Regions from separate parts of the Mesorhizobium sp. M1182 genome, predicted to be linked through region 1. Evidence: predicted binding sites of a transcription regulator. Region 1 holds the regulator's gene; each other region holds the start of a gene.
The links. The regulator LexA, encoded in region 1, represses DNA repair genes until DNA is damaged. The targets are predictions, from matches to a motif close to TGTTCNNNNTGTGTTCNG.
Positions count from the first base shown of each region.

Region 1 (4,311 bases):
CACGTTCGATCAGCGCGCGCATGACCTGGTAGCCATGCTCATGCATGAATGAAATCTGGCTGCCGCGTTTTTCCCCATCGCGCGTGCTTTCGAGCGTGAGCCCGTAAGTGCCGCACTTTGCCTCGACAAGCTCGATGAACAGATCCGCCAGCGCGATGCTCTTCTTGCGCACCGCCGTCATGTCGACATCGTTCCAGATGTCGAGCGCGCCCTTCAGCGTGCGCATCGACAGGACCGGCTGCGTGCCGCACAGAAACCGGCGGATGCCGGTGCCGGCCGCATAGCCTGGCTCGAAGGCGAAGGGCCGTGCATGGCCCCACCAGCCGGTGAGCGGCTGCTGGATGTCGGAAAGATGCCGCTCAGCCGCATAGATGAAGGCAGGCGCGCCCGGGCCGCCATTCAGATATTTGTAGGTGCAGCCAACGGCAAAATCGGCGTTTGCCTTGTCGAGCTCGACTGGCATCGCGCCGGCGGTGTGGCAGAGATCCCAGACGATCATCGCCCCGGCTTCCTGAGCCCTGCGCGTCAGCGCCGGCATGTCGCGCAGTTCGCCCGACCTATAGTTGACGTGGTTGACCAGCACCACAGCGGTGCGTTCGTCGATCAGCTCTTCGATGGTCGGCGCGTCGACTCCCGAGAGGCGCAGCAGCGTATCTTTTCGCGTCGAAACCACACCCTCGGCCATGTAGAGGTCCGTCGGAAAACTATCGCCCTCGGCGACGATGACCTGCCGCTCCGGTCGCATGGCCATGGCGGCGTGCAGCAGCTTGTAGATGTTGACCGATGTCGTGTCGCAGACCACTGTCTGGCCGGCCGCGGCCCCGATCAGGCGCCCGAGCTGGTCGCCAAGTTCAAGCGGCATGTTGAACCAGCCGGCCGTGTTCCATGCGCGGATGAGATCATGCGACCATTCTTCGGTCGCGGCCTTGTGCAGTTCATCGAAAGCGGCACGTGAAGCAGCTCCTAGCGAATTGCCGTCGAGATAGATCACTCCTTGCGGCAACACAAAGCGGTCGCGCATCGCGCGCAGCGGATCCGCGGCATCCATCGCCTTTATGGCCACGAGATCGGGAATTCCTGTCATGATTTGTCTGCTCCCCCAAGATCCAACGCAACGCCGGACACGCATCGACTGTTCTTCCATTACTTGGTTGCGCGCAGCAAGGCTCCACCGGCGAGAAGCAGCCTGACCAGGCGGTGGAAACCGGGACTTAACCCGAGGTTGGCGTTTTGAGTTCGTTTCGTTCACGGTGCATTGACCAAACCGCACAGTCGATACGGGTTCAATTCCGTGCCTTTTGCCGACCGACGGCCGATGCCAGTGCCGCCTTCTAGGAGGCCAGAAGGGCGCAAACGAAAGCAGAATCAAGGCGATGAGGCTCGCGGCGGTGAAAATGCGTTACGCCGGTAGGGGACGTCGTTTGTTTCCCGAGCCTTAACGCATTCATTAAACTTTAAACAGTTGCGGAACACAACTGGAACAGATAGTGTTTGTTCTGGGTTTGTTTTTCTGATTCTGTTGGGGGTCGCTATGCTGACACGCAAACAACACGAACTGCTTATGTTCATCCACGAAAGGTTGAAGGAAAGCGGTATCCCGCCTTCATTCGACGAGATGAAGGAAGCGCTCGACCTGGCTTCCAAATCCGGAATCCACCGGCTGATTACGGCGCTGGAGGAGCGCGGCTTCATTCGCCGTTTGCCCAACCGGGCCCGTGCGCTGGAGGTGCTACGCCTGCCTGACTCGATCGCCCCCGGCCTCAATGCGGCACGCAAGTTCTCGCCGAGTGTCATCCAGGGCAGCCTTGGGCAAGGCGCCCCTCGGCAGGGCAAGCCGACATCGTCGCGCGTGCCCGCAGCCGGAAATGACGACGATGTCGTCGCCGCCGTTTCGATCCCGGTAATGGGCCGCATCGCTGCCGGTGTGCCGATCGACGCCATCCAGCACCAGACGCATTCGATTTCGGTGCCGCCGGATATGATCATGGGCGGCGAGCATTATGCGCTCGAGGTCAAAGGCGATTCGATGATCGAGGCCGGCATTTTCGACGGCGACACGGTGATCATCCGCAATGCCGATACGGCGAGCCCCGGTGAGATCGTGGTGGCACTGGTCGACGAGGAGGAAGCGACGCTGAAGCGGTTCCGCCGCAAGGGCGCCTCGATCGCCCTGGAAGCCGCCAATCCGGCCTACGAGACGCGCATCTTCGGACCAGACAGGGTCAAGGTGCAGGGCAAGCTCGTCGGACTGATCCGCCGCTACTGAGTTCCGCCCTTGGCGCCGGCTTTGGGATTGTCGGCCCTGCGGTATGGCGGCAGGCCCCGTGCCGCGCGTGAAAATTTCCGTTGCACGTGCCAGGGCCGGTATGATTTTTCGACGGCGAAGCGGATCTCGGCGCGTGTTGCCGCTTGTGGATCGAAATAGACGGCGGCACTTCCCGCGCGCGCCAGTTGCCGTTTGGTGACGACGAGGACCAGCCGGTCGTAGTAGCAGGGGTTATGGGCGGTGGCGTCGTCGATGACGATCAAGCTGGCAAAGGCGCAGGCTGGCCGCGCAGTATCGCGGTCCGTGGCTTGCGCGATGATCGCGCCGGATGGATGCCTGGCAAGGCAGAGGCCGTCCGTGCAAATGAACGGCATGCCCGGCGGCAGGTCGGCCGGATCGGCAATGTCGAATTGCGGGTCGTTCTTTCCAGGGGTTTCCGGCGCGACGATGGCCTCCGATGTGAGCGCGCGTTTCCAGTTGTCGATGGTGAACTCATTCGGGCGTGCCCGGTTGACCGCGAGTTCACCGCTGCCGATCGACAGCGCGACCAGCCGTGCGTCCTCCGAGACCAATACGTCGGGTATGCGTGTCTGCGTTGTCGTCAGCAAGCCGGCGAGCGCAAAAGGAAGTGCCGCCAGCCGCAACCACGTCGTCGCCATGCTGGCAATGACGAGGGCGATCGTCACCAGAAGGACGGATCTCAGCGAAATCAGCCCGACCGCATCGATCGGCGAGCGCTCCGAGATCCACCCGGACAGGGCGATCATCGCCGTCAGCCCCTTGCCCATGACATAGAGGAAAGGGCCATCCGCACCGAACGGCATCGCCAGCGCGCTGAGAACGGCGAAGGGCATGACGACCAGTGAGACGATGGGCATGATGGCCAGATTGGCGAACAGGCGAGCGGCGCCACGCGCTGGAAATGCCATATGGCGAAAAGCGCCGTGGCGCTCCCTGCAATGATCGAGGTCATCGCCAGACCGCACATGCCCAGCAGGACCTTTCGAGTGGCAAGGCGTAGCGGCGACTGCCGCGGCGGCGGCGTGGTGGCCCTCCCGGCGCGGTAATCGGACCAGCCTGCATAGGCGCCGACAAGGGCCGCCGTCGCGGCGAAGGACATCTGGAAACTCGGACCGACCACCTCGTGCGGCGACACCAGGATGACCGCGATGGCCGAGATCGCCAGGTTGCGCATGGTGAGCGCGGCCCGGTCGACCAGCACGGCGATAAGCATCACCGCCAGCATGATGAAGCTGCGTTCGGCCGCCACGACAATGCCGGAAAAGACGAGGTAGGCCGCAATCGAAAAAAGCGCGGCGGCCGCGGCATACTTCTTGACCGGCCGTCGCGATGAGAAATCGGGAAACAGCGCAAAGGCACCCCGCAGCAGCGCCATGATGGTGCCGGCGACCAACGCCATATGCAGCCCCGAGATAGAGATGATGTGGTAGATGCCGGTGCGCCGCATCGCTTCGTTGATCTCCTCGGGAATGCCGGCGCGCACGCCGACGATCAGCGCAGCAGCAATCTCGCCCTCGGCACCGCCGATGCGGCTGCGGATATGGTCGGCGATGGATTCGCGCGCGTCTTCGATCGCGGAAGAAAGCTGCGCGGCAAGCGGCATGCTGCCCGACGACACGACTTTCGGATTGCCGAGAAAAAAGCCGCTGCCGCCGATACCGGCGAAATAGCTGTCGAACGAGAAATCATAGCTGTCGGGCCGCACCGGGCCGGTCGGCGGCAGCAGCCGCACATAGCCGGTGATCTCGGAACCGGCGGTCAGCTCAGCCGGTATCTTCATCGCCGAAACGCGGACCCGTTCCGGCATGTAGCGCAGTGTCGGCCTGGCCGTTGAGATCACATCGATTGTCAGCCTGATGCGGCCGCTCGCCATGGGCTCGTACGATACAACGCGACCCGTCAGCCGCGTCGAGATTTCGGAGCCGAGCATATGCGTTCCGACACGCCATGTCTCGAACTTGGCGGCAAGTACGCCAAGCGCGCAGAGCAGCGCCACCATGAAGCACAGGCGCGTCCTGGGCCAT
Region 1 is NZ_JAMYMD010000008.1:15,159-19,469, reverse strand. It holds gene kynU (kynureninase) at 1-1,084, opposite strand, end outside; gene lexA (transcriptional repressor LexA) at 1,532-2,266, shown strand; partial or broken gene NKH33_RS12025 (ComEC/Rec2 family competence protein) at 2,260-4,311, opposite strand, start outside.

Region 2 (4,311 bases), on a different contig from region 1:
CACCGGTCAGCGGTTTCGGACTGAAGCTGAGATCCGAGACCGGCTGCGTCGGCGAGGTATGGTCGCCCTCGATCGCGCCGCCCGGTGCCGGCACTTCCTTGACCGGAACGATCGGCTCGCCGCTGCGCCGGTCGAGCACATAGAGGTCGCCCTGCTTGGTCGGCCCGACCAGCGCCGGCACCACGCCACTTTCCGTGGTGATGTCGACCAGCGTCGGCTGCGCCGGCACGTCCATGTCCCAGAGATCGTGGTGCACGGTCTGCCGCACCCAGCGCAATTGTCCGCTGTTGAGATCGAGCGCGGTGATCGACGAGGAGAATTTCTCGTCATTGGCGCTGCGCCCGGCGCCGAGCTGGTCCGGCGTCTTGTTGCCGAGCGGCACATAAAGCAGGCCGAGCTTCTCGTCGGCGCTTGCCGTCGACCACATGTTGGGCGAGTTGTTGGTGTAGGTCTGGTCCGGCGGCAGCGGCGTCGTCTGGTCCGGATTGCCGGAATCCCAATTCCACAACAGCGCGCCGGTGTCGGCATCGTAGGCACGGATGACCCCGGACGGCTCCTGCGTCGAATAATTGTCGTTGACCGCGCCGCCGACGATGATCTTGTTGGCGACGATCAGCGGCGCCGAGGTCGAATAATAATAGCCCGGCTTCGGATATGGCATGTTGGCGAGCAGGTTCAGCGTGCCGCCTTCGGCGAAAGTCGGGCAGACCTGGCCATTCGCCGCATCGAGCGCGATCAGCCGGGCGTCGGATGTCGGCAGGTAGATGCGTGTGGCACAGGGCTGGCCGGCGGCGACCTTGGCATCGGCATAATAGGACACGCCGCGGCAGGTCTGGTGCTGGCGGTCCTTGTTGAGCTTGACCTGCGGATCGAACCGCCATTTCTCCTTGCCGCTCGCGGCATCGATGGCGATGGCGAAATTATGCGGCGTGCAGATGTAGAGCGTGTCGGCGATTTTTAGCGGCGTCACCTGATAGGTCGTCTCGCCGATGTCGTCGGGCCCTTTCACGTCGCCGGTGCGGTAGGTCCAGGCCGGCTGCAGATTGGCAACGTTTTCAGCGGTGATCTGGTCGAGCGGCGAATAGCGCTGGCCATATTGCGTGCGACCGTAATAGTGCCATTCGCCAGCCGGCACGTTGCCGCCAAGATCGGCCGTCGGCGTCACCTTGTCGGTGTTGAGTTCACCCGCAATATCCTTTGGATCGGTCGTCATCGAATAGCCGGCGACGGCAAGCGATGCCAGCACGGCGAGGATAAGCGGCGCGCGTCCGTCGGGACCGGTAAGCCCGCGCCGCGCCCATGGCGTCAACAGCCATAGCGCGACAAGCACGATGATGCCGCCGCGCGGGCCGAGCTCCCACCAGTCGAAGCCAATCTCCCAGACCGCCCAGGCGAGCGTGCCGAGCACGATCGCCGCGTAGAGCCACAGCGCCGTGGATCTGCGCCTGTAGAGCAGCCAGGCCGCGACAAGGAAAGCTAGACCGACGATGACGTAGTACCAGCTGCCGCCCAGCGTCACGAGCCAGATGCCGCCGCCGCCAACCGCCAAGCCGATGAGGAAAAGGATCAGGGAGGTAATGACCACAGCCAAGACGGTGCTCCTTCGACTGGTGCGCTCCGCGACGCGTCCATGGGCAACCCGGCATTGCGCTCCTGCCCCCACGCAACTTTCTCCGGCCCGCTTCCCCTGTCAAGCAAGCTCGGCGTTTTACGGTGCCGACCCTCAGCAAGCCCGGCGTTTTGGTTAGCGGACCCATTCAGATTGTGAGTCTACCGACTGGACAGAGAACAAAACGGAGACACTTCTGGCCTTTCGCTGCCGAATCACTACATTCGGGGGGAGATGTCCGGCTTTTCGGAAGACATGCCTTTTTTTGACGAACCGAACGCGCGGCCCGCGGCCCCGTCGGGCATTGCCGCGCGCGCCATGGCTGCCCGCAGCAACCAGAACAACGCGCCCGATTATCTCAACGGCCTCAACCCCGAGCAGCGGCTGGCGGTGGAAACCACCGAAGGCCCGGTGCTGGTGCTGGCCGGCGCCGGCACCGGCAAAACGCGCGTCCTGACCACCCGCATCGCCCACATCCTTGCCACCGGCAAGGCTTTCCCCTCGCAGATCCTCGCCGTCACCTTCACCAACAAGGCGGCGCGCGAGATGAAGCAGCGCATCGGCCTGTTGATCGGTGAAGGCAATGTCGAGGGCATGCCGTGGCTCGGCACCTTCCACTCGATTGGAGTGAAGCTGCTGCGCAGACATGCCGAGCTGGCCGGGCTCAAATCCGACTTCACCATTCTCGACACGGATGATGTCGTGCGCCTGATCAAGCAGCTTATCCAGGCCGAAGGGCTGGACGACAAGCGCTGGCCGGCCAAGCAGTTCGCCCAGATGATCGACGGCTGGAAGAACAAGGGCCTTGGCCCCGCCGACATCCCCGAGGGCGATGCCCGTGCCTTCGCCAACGGCAAGGGCCGCGAGCTCTACAAGGCCTATCAGGAGCGGCTGAAAACGCTGAACGCTTGCGACTTCGGCGATCTCCTGTGCCATCCGATCCGCATCTTCCGCGCCAATCCGGACGTGCTGAAGGAATACCACAAGCGCTTCCGCTACATCCTCGTCGACGAATATCAGGACACCAACACCGCCCAGTACATGTGGCTGCGGCTGCTGGCACAGCGGCCGCAATCCTCCCCCCTTGAGGGGGAGGTGCCCGCGAAGCGGGCGGAGGGGGTTGCCGCAGAAGGCACCGCTAGAGCGTCGAGCACTGCCGCCGGTAGGTCAAGCACTGCCGCACGGACCCCACCCGACCGGGCTTCGCCCGGCCACCCTCCCCTCAAGGGGGAGGGAAGCCCGCGCCTGTCCACCGTAAATATCTGCTGCGTCGGCGACGACGACCAGTCGATCTATGGCTGGCGCGGCGCCGAGGTCGACAACATCCTGCGCTTCGACAAGGATTTTCCCGGCGCCACCATCATCCGGCTGGAGCGCAACTATCGCTCGACCGCGCACATCCTCGGCACCGCCTCCCACCTCATCGCCCACAATGAGGGCCGCTTCGGCAAGACGCTGTTCACCGAAAAGATCGCCGAGGACGACGAGAAGGTGCATGTCCACGCCGCCTGGGATTCCGAAGAGGAGGCCCGCGCCGTCGGCGAGACCATCGAGGCTTATCAGCGCCAGAAGCACAATCTCAACGACATGGCGATCCTCGTCCGCGCGTCCTTCCAGATGCGCGAATTCGAGGACCGCTTCGTCACGCTCGGCCTCAACTACCGCGTCATCGGCGGCCCGCGCTTCTACGAGCGCCTCGAAATCCGCGATGCGTTGGCCTTCTTCCGCGTCGTTGCGCAAGGCGCCGACGACCTCGCCTTCGAGCGCATCGTCAACGTGCCGAAGCGCGGCTTGGGCGAGGCCACCATCCGCCAGATCCACGACACCGCACGCTCGCTGCGCATCCCGATGCTGGAGGCGGCGGCAAAACTCGCCGAGAGCGACGAGCTGAAGCCGAAGCCACGCGCCGCACTTCGTGAGGTCGCGGCCAATTTCGAGCGCTGGCAGAAGGCGCTGGAAACCACCCCGCACACCGAGCTCGCCGAGACCATTCTGGAGGAGAGCGGCTACACCGACATGTGGAAGAACGACCGCTCGGTCGAAGCGCCCGGTCGGCTCGAGAACTTAAAAGAACTGATCCGCTCCATGGAGGAGTATGAATCGCTGCGCTCCTTCCTTGAACATGTCGCCTTGGTGATGGACGCCGAGCAGAACGCCGAACTCGATGCCGTCAACATCATGACGCTGCATTCGGCCAAGGGCCTCGAATTCGAAACCGTGTTCCTGCCCGGCTGGGAGGAAGGCCTGTTCCCGCACCAGCGTTCCCTCGACGAGGGCGGCCGCTCAGGGCTGGAGGAGGAACGCCGCCTCGCCTATGTCGGGCTGACCCGCGCCAAGAAGAACCTGCACATCTGGTTCGTCTCCAACCGCCGCATCCACGGCCTCTGGCAATCGACCATCTCGTCACGCTTCATCGACGAGCTGCCGGAAGCCCATGTCGAAGTTTCCGAGAGCGGCAACTCCTACGGCGGCTACGGCAATGCCTATGGCGGCGGCTCGTTCGCCTCCGGTCGTGGCGGCCAAGGTGCAGGCAGGCAGAACCCTTATGGGGCATCGCGCTTCGACAACATTGGCGGCAATAACGGTGCTGAAAAATCCGGCGCTTTCTCCAGCACCTATGCGACACCGGGCTGGCAGCGCGCTCAGGCCAACCGCACCGAGGCGACCGACCGCAATTGGGGCACCCGCTCCGGCCACCAGGT
Region 2 is NZ_JAMYMD010000007.1:128,444-132,754, forward strand. It holds gene NKH33_RS11480 (glucose/quinate/shikimate family membrane-bound PQQ-dependent dehydrogenase) at 1-1,591, opposite strand, end outside; gene NKH33_RS11485 (ATP-dependent helicase) at 1,844-4,311, shown strand, end outside.
Region 2: the regulator LexA is predicted to act here: its motif matches at 1,785-1,802, upstream of NKH33_RS11485 (ATP-dependent helicase).

Region 3 (4,311 bases), on a different contig from region 1:
CCTGTTCGGCACCGAGATGGATTTCGAGCAGACGACACTGCGAACCGGCTTCACCTTCCGCAATCCGAACCAGAGCTCGGCCTGCGGCTGCGGCGAATCGGTCGAATTGAAGCCGGCCGACCTGAAGGCACTGGCCGAGGCGCGCGCTTCGGCCTGAGGTTTTCGTTCTCCCCGTCACTATGCGGGGAGAAGGTGGCCCGAAGGGCCGGATGAGGGGCCGAGCCGGCGTTCGCAATGTTTGCGCCGCCCCACATCTGCCTGCCGGCATCTTCTCCCCGTATAGCGACGGGGAGAAGAACGCTAATCCACCCACTTCCCCGTTCGCTTGTGCCAGTCTGCGATCGACTCCTCCGGGTAAACATCGAAGACCTTGTCGCCCTTGCCGATATCCGGCTCGACCCAGTTCGCCTTGTATTTCAGCATCAGATGCACCTTCTCCGGCGGCTTCGGCAGGTCTGTGTCGATCGCCGAGGCGAAGGGGTGCACCAGCTCCGGCCAGGTCGGATCGTAGAGCCAGAGTGCCGTCCCGCATTTCGTGCAGAAGTTCCGCTCGCCGGTCGAGGTCTCGCGTTGCGGGTGCTCGTCGTCCTCGATCTCGGCGCGGTAGACGCCGAGATGGCGCTTGCCCTGGATTTTCAGCGTCTCGTAATCGGCGCCGAGATTGATGGCAAAACCGCCGCCGCCCTGCTGCTTGCGGCAGATCGAGCAGTAGCACAGCATGAACGGCACCGGCGTGTGGCTTTCCACCTCGAAACGCACGGCATTGCACCGGCAGGACCCTTTGAGCAGAAGCGGCATGAGAAACTCCGACGAAAGTGATTTGAACTTTGTCAGGATGGCGCCGGTTGCGGCGATGACAAGGGGAAATCCGGGTGACATGATCGCCGCATGGACAACGAGCGCATAGAAGAGCTTTTCGAAGGCCTCGGCCCGGTCAGCATCCGCAAGCTGTTCGGCGGCAAGGGCATCTATTTCGACGGCGTCATCGTCGCCATCGTCATCGGTGGCGAATTGATGCTGAAGGCCGACGCCGAAAGCGCCCCGGAATTCGAAGCGGCCGGCTGCCGGCAATGGACCTATACCGGCTCGCGCCACGGCAAGCTCGTGTCGATGCCCTATTGGAGCGTTCCCGACAGCGCATTCGACGATCCCGACGAGATGGCGATCTGGGCGCGCCGCGCCTACGAGGCAGGACGGCGCGCCGGCAAATAGGCTGCGTCATGCTTCGGCAATTCCGGGCCGCACTTCATGCCAGCTCCCGCGCCTCGGGCACGAGCGCCAGCGCTTCGGCAAAGCCAGCGCTGGTGAAGGCGGCACTCTCGACGACGAGCATCGCTGCGGCAATGCCTTCGCGCAGTGCCGCGCGCAGCGTCAGGCCGCGCAGCAGGGCAGCGATCGTGGCGCCTGCCAATGCGTCGCCGGCGCCGGCAGCATCGGTCCGCTTTTGCAGCGGCGGTGGCGAGATCGAGAACGCGCTCAATTCGTCGAAACCGAGCACTGGTTCGTCGCCGGCGGTGATCACGCCGCTTTTCAGCCCGGCGCGTCTCAGGCCGTCGACGATGCCTTGATCGATTTGGACGCCGGCGAGCACGCCGGCCTCGTGCCGGTTCATGAAGGCCATCGCCAGACGGTCGAGCACCGGCGTCAGCCGCGCCGCTTTGTTGGGCGAGACCGCAAGCGCAAACACCGGCTTGCCAGCGGCGAGTGCCGCTAGCCGCTCCAGCGCGGTCGACGGCAGGTTGGCGTCGCACAGCACCGCGTCGGCCGAACCGATCGCTTCCCGCACCTTGGCGCGGCGGATCTGCTTGGGAAGCGCCAGCTCGTAGAGCACCATGTCGGCAAGGCCGGCGATCAGCCCGCCGTCGCTGTCGATCAGCATCGTATGGCTTGGCGTTGCTCGGTCGAGGAACACCGCCGACAGGTCGGCAACGCCGGCCTCGGTGACGGCGCGTAAGACCGTGTCGCCAAGGGCATCGCCGCCGCGCACCGAAAGCAGCGAGGCCGAGACGCCGCGGCGCACCGCACAGCGCAAGGCGTTGAAGACGGCGCCGCCGACATGCTCGCGCATCGTGCCGGGGTTGGAAGCGGCCGCCACGAAGGCGCCGGCAACCCGGCCGCGCCGCTCGATATAGGCGCCGCCCACGGCCAGGATCGTCGGGGATTTGATCATGCCGTCAAAATGCCCTTTAGCTGTTGCCCGGGGAGACTAGGTCGCCGGGCGGAACCCTGCAATCGCGGGTCCGATTCGGTCGGTAACGGCAACGGCGCCGCACGCGAGGCGAGACACATCGGAAGCGATAATTGCGAAACAAAAATAGAACAAATAGGGATATGCGTTATTTTTCAAGCCCTTGGTGCTCATTGACAAATGAGAACAAATGAGGTACATTCTTTTAAGGATTGCGGGATTGTCCGGCCTCCATTGACGACCACGGGGTGATGTATCATGGCTCAGAATTCTTTGCGGCTTGTAGAGGACAAAGCGGTGGACAAATCAAAGGCTCTGGATGCGGCGCTGTCGCAAATTGAGCGTGCCTTCGGCAAGGGCTCGATCATGCGGCTCGGCGCGAACGAGCAGGTCGTCGAGATCGAGACGGTGCCGACCGGCTCGCTTGGGCTGGACATCGCGCTTGGCGTCGGCGGCCTGCCGCGCGGCCGCATCGTCGAGATCTACGGGCCGGAAAGCTCGGGCAAGACGACGCTGGCGCTGCACACGGTGGCCGAAGCCCAGAAGAAGGGCGGCATCTGCGCCTTCGTCGATGCCGAGCACGCGCTCGACCCGGTCTATGCCCGCAAGCTCGGCGTCGATCTCGAAAACCTTTTGATCTCGCAGCCCGATACCGGCGAGCAGGCGCTGGAGATCTGCGACACGCTGGTGCGCTCCGGCGCCATCGACGTGCTGGTGGTCGATTCGGTGGCGGCGTTGACGCCGCGGGCGGAAATCGAAGGCGAGATGGGCGATTCGCTGCCCGGCCTGCAGGCCCGCCTGATGAGCCAGGCACTGCGCAAGCTCACCGCCTCGATCTCGCGCTCCAACACCATGGTCATCTTCATCAACCAGATCCGCATGAAGATCGGCGTCATGTTCGGTTCGCCCGAGACGACGACCGGCGGCAATGCGTTGAAATTCTATGCCTCGGTCCGCCTCGACATCCGCCGCATTGGCTCGGTCAAGGATCGCGACGAGGTCGTCGGCAACCAGACCCGCGTCAAGGTCGTCAAGAACAAGCTGGCGCCGCCCTTCAAGGTGGTCGAGTTCGACATCATGTATGGCGAGGGCGTCTCCAAGACCGGCGAGCTGGTCGATCTCGGCGTCAAGGCGGGCGTGGTCGAAAAGTCGGGCGCCTGGTTCTCCTACAATTCGCAGCGTCTTGGCCAGGGCCGCGAAAACGCAAAACTGTTCCTGCGCGACAATCCCGACACGGCGCGCGAGATCGAGCTGGCGCTACGGCAGAATGCCGGGCTGATCGCTGAGAAATTCCTTGAGAACGGCGGCTCCGAAAGCAGCGATGACGGTTTCGAGGACGACGCTGGGGTGATGTAGGGCAAGCGACGCCTCGCTGAGCCTCAGCCAGGTTTCGATTTGATGTTTTGATTTTGAGTTTGCGTAATCGATGCGTTTCGAACCGCCGGCCCAGGGCCGGCGGTTCGCGTTTGACGGCGAGGCAGACGCATTTCAAGGCGCTGGTGAAAGCCGGGATTTGAGCCCATTTGGTGTTTCTGGACAGGCTGCGGTGCGACCGCTAAAAAGGCCATGTCTATTTTCCGCCGGCAGCCGGCGGTTCTCTCGAAAAGGCAGTATTCATGAGTGGCGTCAACGAGATCCGGTCGGCATTTCTCGACTATTTTCGCAAGGAAGGTCACGAGGTCGTCGCGTCAAGCCCGCTGGTGCCGCGCAACGACCCGACGCTTATGTTCACCAATGCCGGCATGGTGCAGTTCAAGAACGTTTTCACCGGTCTGGAGAAGCGGCCCTATTCGCGCGCCACGACTGCCCAGAAGAGTGTTCGCGCCGGCGGCAAGCACAACGACCTCGACAATGTCGGCTACACCGCGCGCCACCTGACCTTCTTCGAGATGCTCGGCAATTTCTCCTTCGGCGACTATTTCAAGGAGCGGGCCATAGAGCTTGCCTGGAACCTGATCACCAGGGAGTTCGGGCTGAAGAAGGACAAGCTGCTGGTCACCGTCTACCACACCGACGACGAGGCGGCCTCGTACTGGAAGAAGATCGCCGGCCTTTCGGACGATCGCATCATCCGCATCGCGACTTCGGACAATTTCTGGGCGATGGGCGACACCGGGCCTTGC
Region 3 is NZ_JAMYMD010000004.1:52,785-57,095, reverse strand. It holds gene sufA (Fe-S cluster assembly scaffold SufA) at 1-157, shown strand, start outside; gene NKH33_RS07310 (GFA family protein) at 301-798, opposite strand; gene NKH33_RS07305 (TfoX/Sxy family protein) at 889-1,212, shown strand; gene NKH33_RS07300 (PfkB family carbohydrate kinase) at 1,247-2,170, opposite strand; gene recA (recombinase RecA) at 2,447-3,544, shown strand; gene alaS (alanine--tRNA ligase) at 3,805-4,311, shown strand, end outside.
Region 3: the regulator LexA is predicted to act here: its motif matches at 2,305-2,322, upstream of recA (recombinase RecA).

Region 4 (4,311 bases), on a different contig from region 1:
CAGATGCGCGTTGACTGCGTCGCGCACCTTGTCGCCGGGCCATGCCTTGATCAGATCGACATGCGCCACCTGAGCGGTCGCATGGACGCCAGCATCGGTGCGGCCGGCGGCGCGCAGCGAAACCTGCTCGCCACAGAACTTCTCGATCGCCCGCTCGATCGCCTGCTGCACCGAAGGCTGGTTGGCCTGGCGCTGCCAGCCGGCGAAGAGACTGCCGTCATATTCGATGTCGAGGCGAAAACGCGGCATTCCCGGATCGAGGCGAAATCAGGCGGCGAGGGCTGAGCCGAAGGCCGAGGCGTAGACCAGCCTGCCGGTCTCCGGCGCCTCGTCCCAGGCAAGCGCCTGCAGGGCTTCGCTTTGGTACTCGCTCTCGAACTTCGCTGCACGGGCGCGGCTGTAACCGAAACGTCCATAGTAAGCGGGATCGCCGAGCACCACGGCGAGCGTCTCGCCAGCAGCCTTCAGGCGGATATGCGCCTCGCGGACCAGCGCACCGCCGATGCCGGTGCCGTGGAACGACGGCTCGACCGCCAAAGGAGCCAAAGCCACCGCCGGGAAGCTCTTGCCGCCATTCTGCACGAAAAGCCGTGAAAACAGGATATGGCCGACCACTTGCCCGTCTTCGTCCGCCACCAGTTCGACGACGGCATCACCGCCGGTGACCAGCGCGTCGACCAGTCCGGCCTCCGTCTGCTGGCCGAATGCGTGTTCTTCGACAAGGCGGATCGCCTCGCGGTCCCGCGGCGTCGCCGCGCGTATGGACATCATGCTCATAACAATTTCATTCCTTTTTCGAGCTTGGCGCCGCGCAGAAACTCCTGCGCGGCAATGGGCCTTGCGCCCGCACGTTGAACTTCGACCGGCCTGATCGCGCCTGACCCGCAGGCGACTGTCAGCCGGTCATCGAGAATTCCTCCCGGTTCGCCGGCGCCTTGCGAGAGCGTCGAGCGAAGCAGTTTCAGCCGTTCCACGCGGCCGCCGATTTCGGCCTCGCACCATGCACCGGGAAAGGGCGACAGGCCGCGAATCTGGTTGTGCACGTCGCCGGCAGGTCGCAGCCAGTCTATGCGAGTCTCCGATTTATCGATTTTCTTGGCGTAGGTCACCCCCACCTCCGCCTGTGTGGTAAATGTCAGCGTATTCCGCTCCAGCCGTTCGAGCGCTTGCACTATGAGCGAAGCACCCAAGACCATCAGCCGATCGTGCAGATCGCCGGCCGTCATGTCGGGTCCAATGGGACATTTTTCAACCATTGCCACAGGGCCGGTGTCGAGGCCTTCCTCCATCCGCATCACCATCATGCCCGTTTCGGTATCGCCGGCCATGATGGCGCGCTGGATAGGGGCAGCGCCGCGCCAGCGCGGCAGCAGCGATGCGTGGCCGTTGAGGCAACCGAGCCGCGGCGCCTCGAGAATGGGTTTGGGGAGGAGCAGCCCGTAGGCGACGACCACGGCGACGTCGGCACCTAAGGCGCGGAACGCTTCCTGCTCCGCCTCGCCCTTCAGCGACACCGGCGACCGCACCTCGATGCCAAGCCGCTCCGCCTCGCGCTGCACCGGCGACGGCGTCAGTTCGAGCCCGCGCCGGCCGCCGGCGCGCGGCGGCTGCGTGTAGACGGCTGCCAACTCGTGCCCGGCCCCGGCAATCGCCCGCAGCGTCGGCACGGAGAATTCGGGCGTACCCATGAAGATGACACGCAGGGGCATTCGTCGACGCCTACCCCACCATCTTGCCCGGCGCCTTGTCCCTGGCGAGCTTCTTGAATTTCTTGACCACCATGTCGCGCTTCAGCTTGGAGATGTAATCGATGAACAGCACGCCATTGAGGTGGTCGATTTCATGCTGCAGGCAGGTCGCCATCAGCCCCTCGGCCTCGATCTCCTGCAGCTTGCCGTCGCGGTCGAGAAACTTCACCCGCACCGCCGCCGGACGCTCGACCTCGGCATAGTAATCCGGGATCGACAGGCAGCCTTCCTCGTAGACCGAACGCTGGTCGGAGCTTTCAAGGATTTCGGGATTGATGAAGACGTGCGGCGCCGGCGTCTCGTCCTCCTTGGCCAGGTCGATCACCAGCATGCGCAAGGGTTCGCCGACCTGGATCGCTGCGAGGCCGATGCCGGGCGCGTCATACATGGTGTCCAGCATGTCGCCGGCCAGTTTGCGCAAATCGCCATCGACACGCTCGACCGGTTTTGAAACCTGGCGCAGGACGGGATCGGGGAGGATGATAAGCGGCTTGATCGACATGGCGTCTCACCTAAGACCTCGCAGGAAAAGCGTCAACCGGGACGCCTTCGGGTCGTTCACGTTTTGATCTGTGCCGGCAGACCGAATCATCTATGCTGTCGGCATGAACGATCTGGCCACCATCCTGTCCGAACCTGTCGCCCGCCTCGGCGCCACCACGCTCACGCTCGGCCATGCCCTGGGTTTCGGCGCAATGCTGTTCCTTGGACTGTTCGTCGCGCTCGTCGTTGCGCTGTGGCGATCGGCCAAGGCGCGTGCAGTGGCGGCCGCCGAAGCCGCCGACCACGCCCGCGACGCCGAGGCGCGGATGGCCGGCATTCTGCAATCCCAAGCGGAAATGCAGGGCCGCATGGGCGCCATCGCCGAAGTGTTCGGGGCGCGCCAGGCGGAACTGACACAGTCGATCGGCCAGCGTCTCGATGCCATGACCGGCCGCCTGGGCCAGACCATGACCGAGCAGACGAGATCGACGCATGAGAGCCTCGCCAAGCTGCAGGAACGGCTGGCGGTCATCGATATTGCGCAAGGCAACATCCAGTCGCTGGCCGGCCAGGTCGTGCAATTGCAGGCGATCCTTTCCAACAAGCAGACGCGCGGCGCCTTCGGCCAGTCGCGTATGGAAGCCATCGTCGCCGACGGATTGCCGCACGGCGCTTATGAATTCCAGGCGACCTTGTCGAATGGCAGCCGGCCCGACTGCCTGGTAAAGATGCCGAACGGCGCGCCGTCGCTTGCCATCGACGCAAAGTTTCCGCTCGAGGCGTGGAATGCCATCCGTGCCGCCGAAGGCGCCGACCTGCAGAAGTCCGCCGCACAGACTTTCCGCCGCGACATCGAGGTGCATGTCCGCGATATTTCCGAAAAATACCTGATCCAGGGCGAGACGCAGGACACCGCCTTCATGTTCGTGCCCTCAGAATCGGTGTTCGCCGAAATCCATGAGAATTTCGAGGCCGTTGTCCAAAAGGCGCATCGATCGCGGATCGTCATCGTCTCGCCATCGCTTTTGATGCTGTCGATCCAGGTCATCCAGGCAATCCTCAAGGATGCCCGCATGCGCGAGCAGGCACACCTGATCCAGGGCGAGGTTATCCGGCTGATGGAAGACGTCTCCCGGCTCGACGAGCGGGTGCGCAAATTGCAGACGCATTTCGGCCAATCGGCCAAGGATATCGACGACATTCTGGTCTCGACATCGAAGGTGACCAGGCGCGGACAAAAGATCGAGGCGCTGGAGTTTGGCGTGCAGCCGGCGGAGGACACCGCTGGTTCGAATGGAGCAAAAGCGGAAAGCAGCCCGCGCGTCGCCGATTCGAAAACCGGGCAGTTGAGACTAAGGGTCGTCGAAGGCGACGATTGAGAGCTACGCCGGAACCGGAGGCTTCGCCCGGGTCTGGCGCTACTGCTCCTCGATGATGGTTGTGCCTTCGAATTCCGGCAGCCAATGCAGCGCCGAGCGGTGCCAGATCTGCTTTCTCGGCACCAGTTGCTCGCGCTGCCGTGCCGTGCCGACCCTGATACCGTAAACCTTCGGTCCCTCGCCCGCCGACGTGGCGTAGAGATGCGAGCCGCACTCACCGCAAAATGCCTGGGCGCGCTTGGCGCCACTCGAACCGGTCTTGATATAGATCTTCGGCGTGCCCTTGGTGATCCTGTAATTGTCCTCGGACGCCGGCACGGTGACGCGAAAAGCCGTTCCGGTTAGCTTCTGACAATCGATGCAGTGACAAATGGTGGTCTTTTCCGGATCGACTTCGGCCTCGTAAGTGATAGCGCCACAATGACACGCGCCGTCGATTTTCATCTTCGTTCCTCCTGGAGCTTTTGCCTGCGATCATAGCCGGGACTGCCCGATGGCGCATCGATTTCCTCAAGCCATTTTCCTTAGGCCGGTTCTTGTCCGGATGCCCCCGCCAAGGCCTTGCTCCGGCGTTCCCAGGTGCCGGTGGTCTGCGGCTTGACGAACAGCCGCGTCACCTCCGGCATCTCCGCCTTCAGCCGCGTCTCGAGGCGCTCGACACAGGTCTCTATCTCCGGCGCCGACAAATGATCCTCGAACTC
Region 4 is NZ_JAMYMD010000009.1:114,804-119,114, forward strand. It holds gene truA (tRNA pseudouridine(38-40) synthase TruA) at 1-249, opposite strand, end outside; gene NKH33_RS13690 (GNAT family N-acetyltransferase) at 268-777, opposite strand; gene fmt (methionyl-tRNA formyltransferase) at 774-1,703, opposite strand; gene def (peptide deformylase) at 1,720-2,250, opposite strand; gene NKH33_RS13705 (DNA recombination protein RmuC) at 2,354-3,610, shown strand; gene NKH33_RS13710 (GFA family protein) at 3,650-4,054, opposite strand; gene NKH33_RS13715 (cation diffusion facilitator family transporter) at 4,135-4,311, opposite strand, start outside.
Region 4: the regulator LexA is predicted to act here: its motif matches at 2,304-2,321, upstream of NKH33_RS13705 (DNA recombination protein RmuC).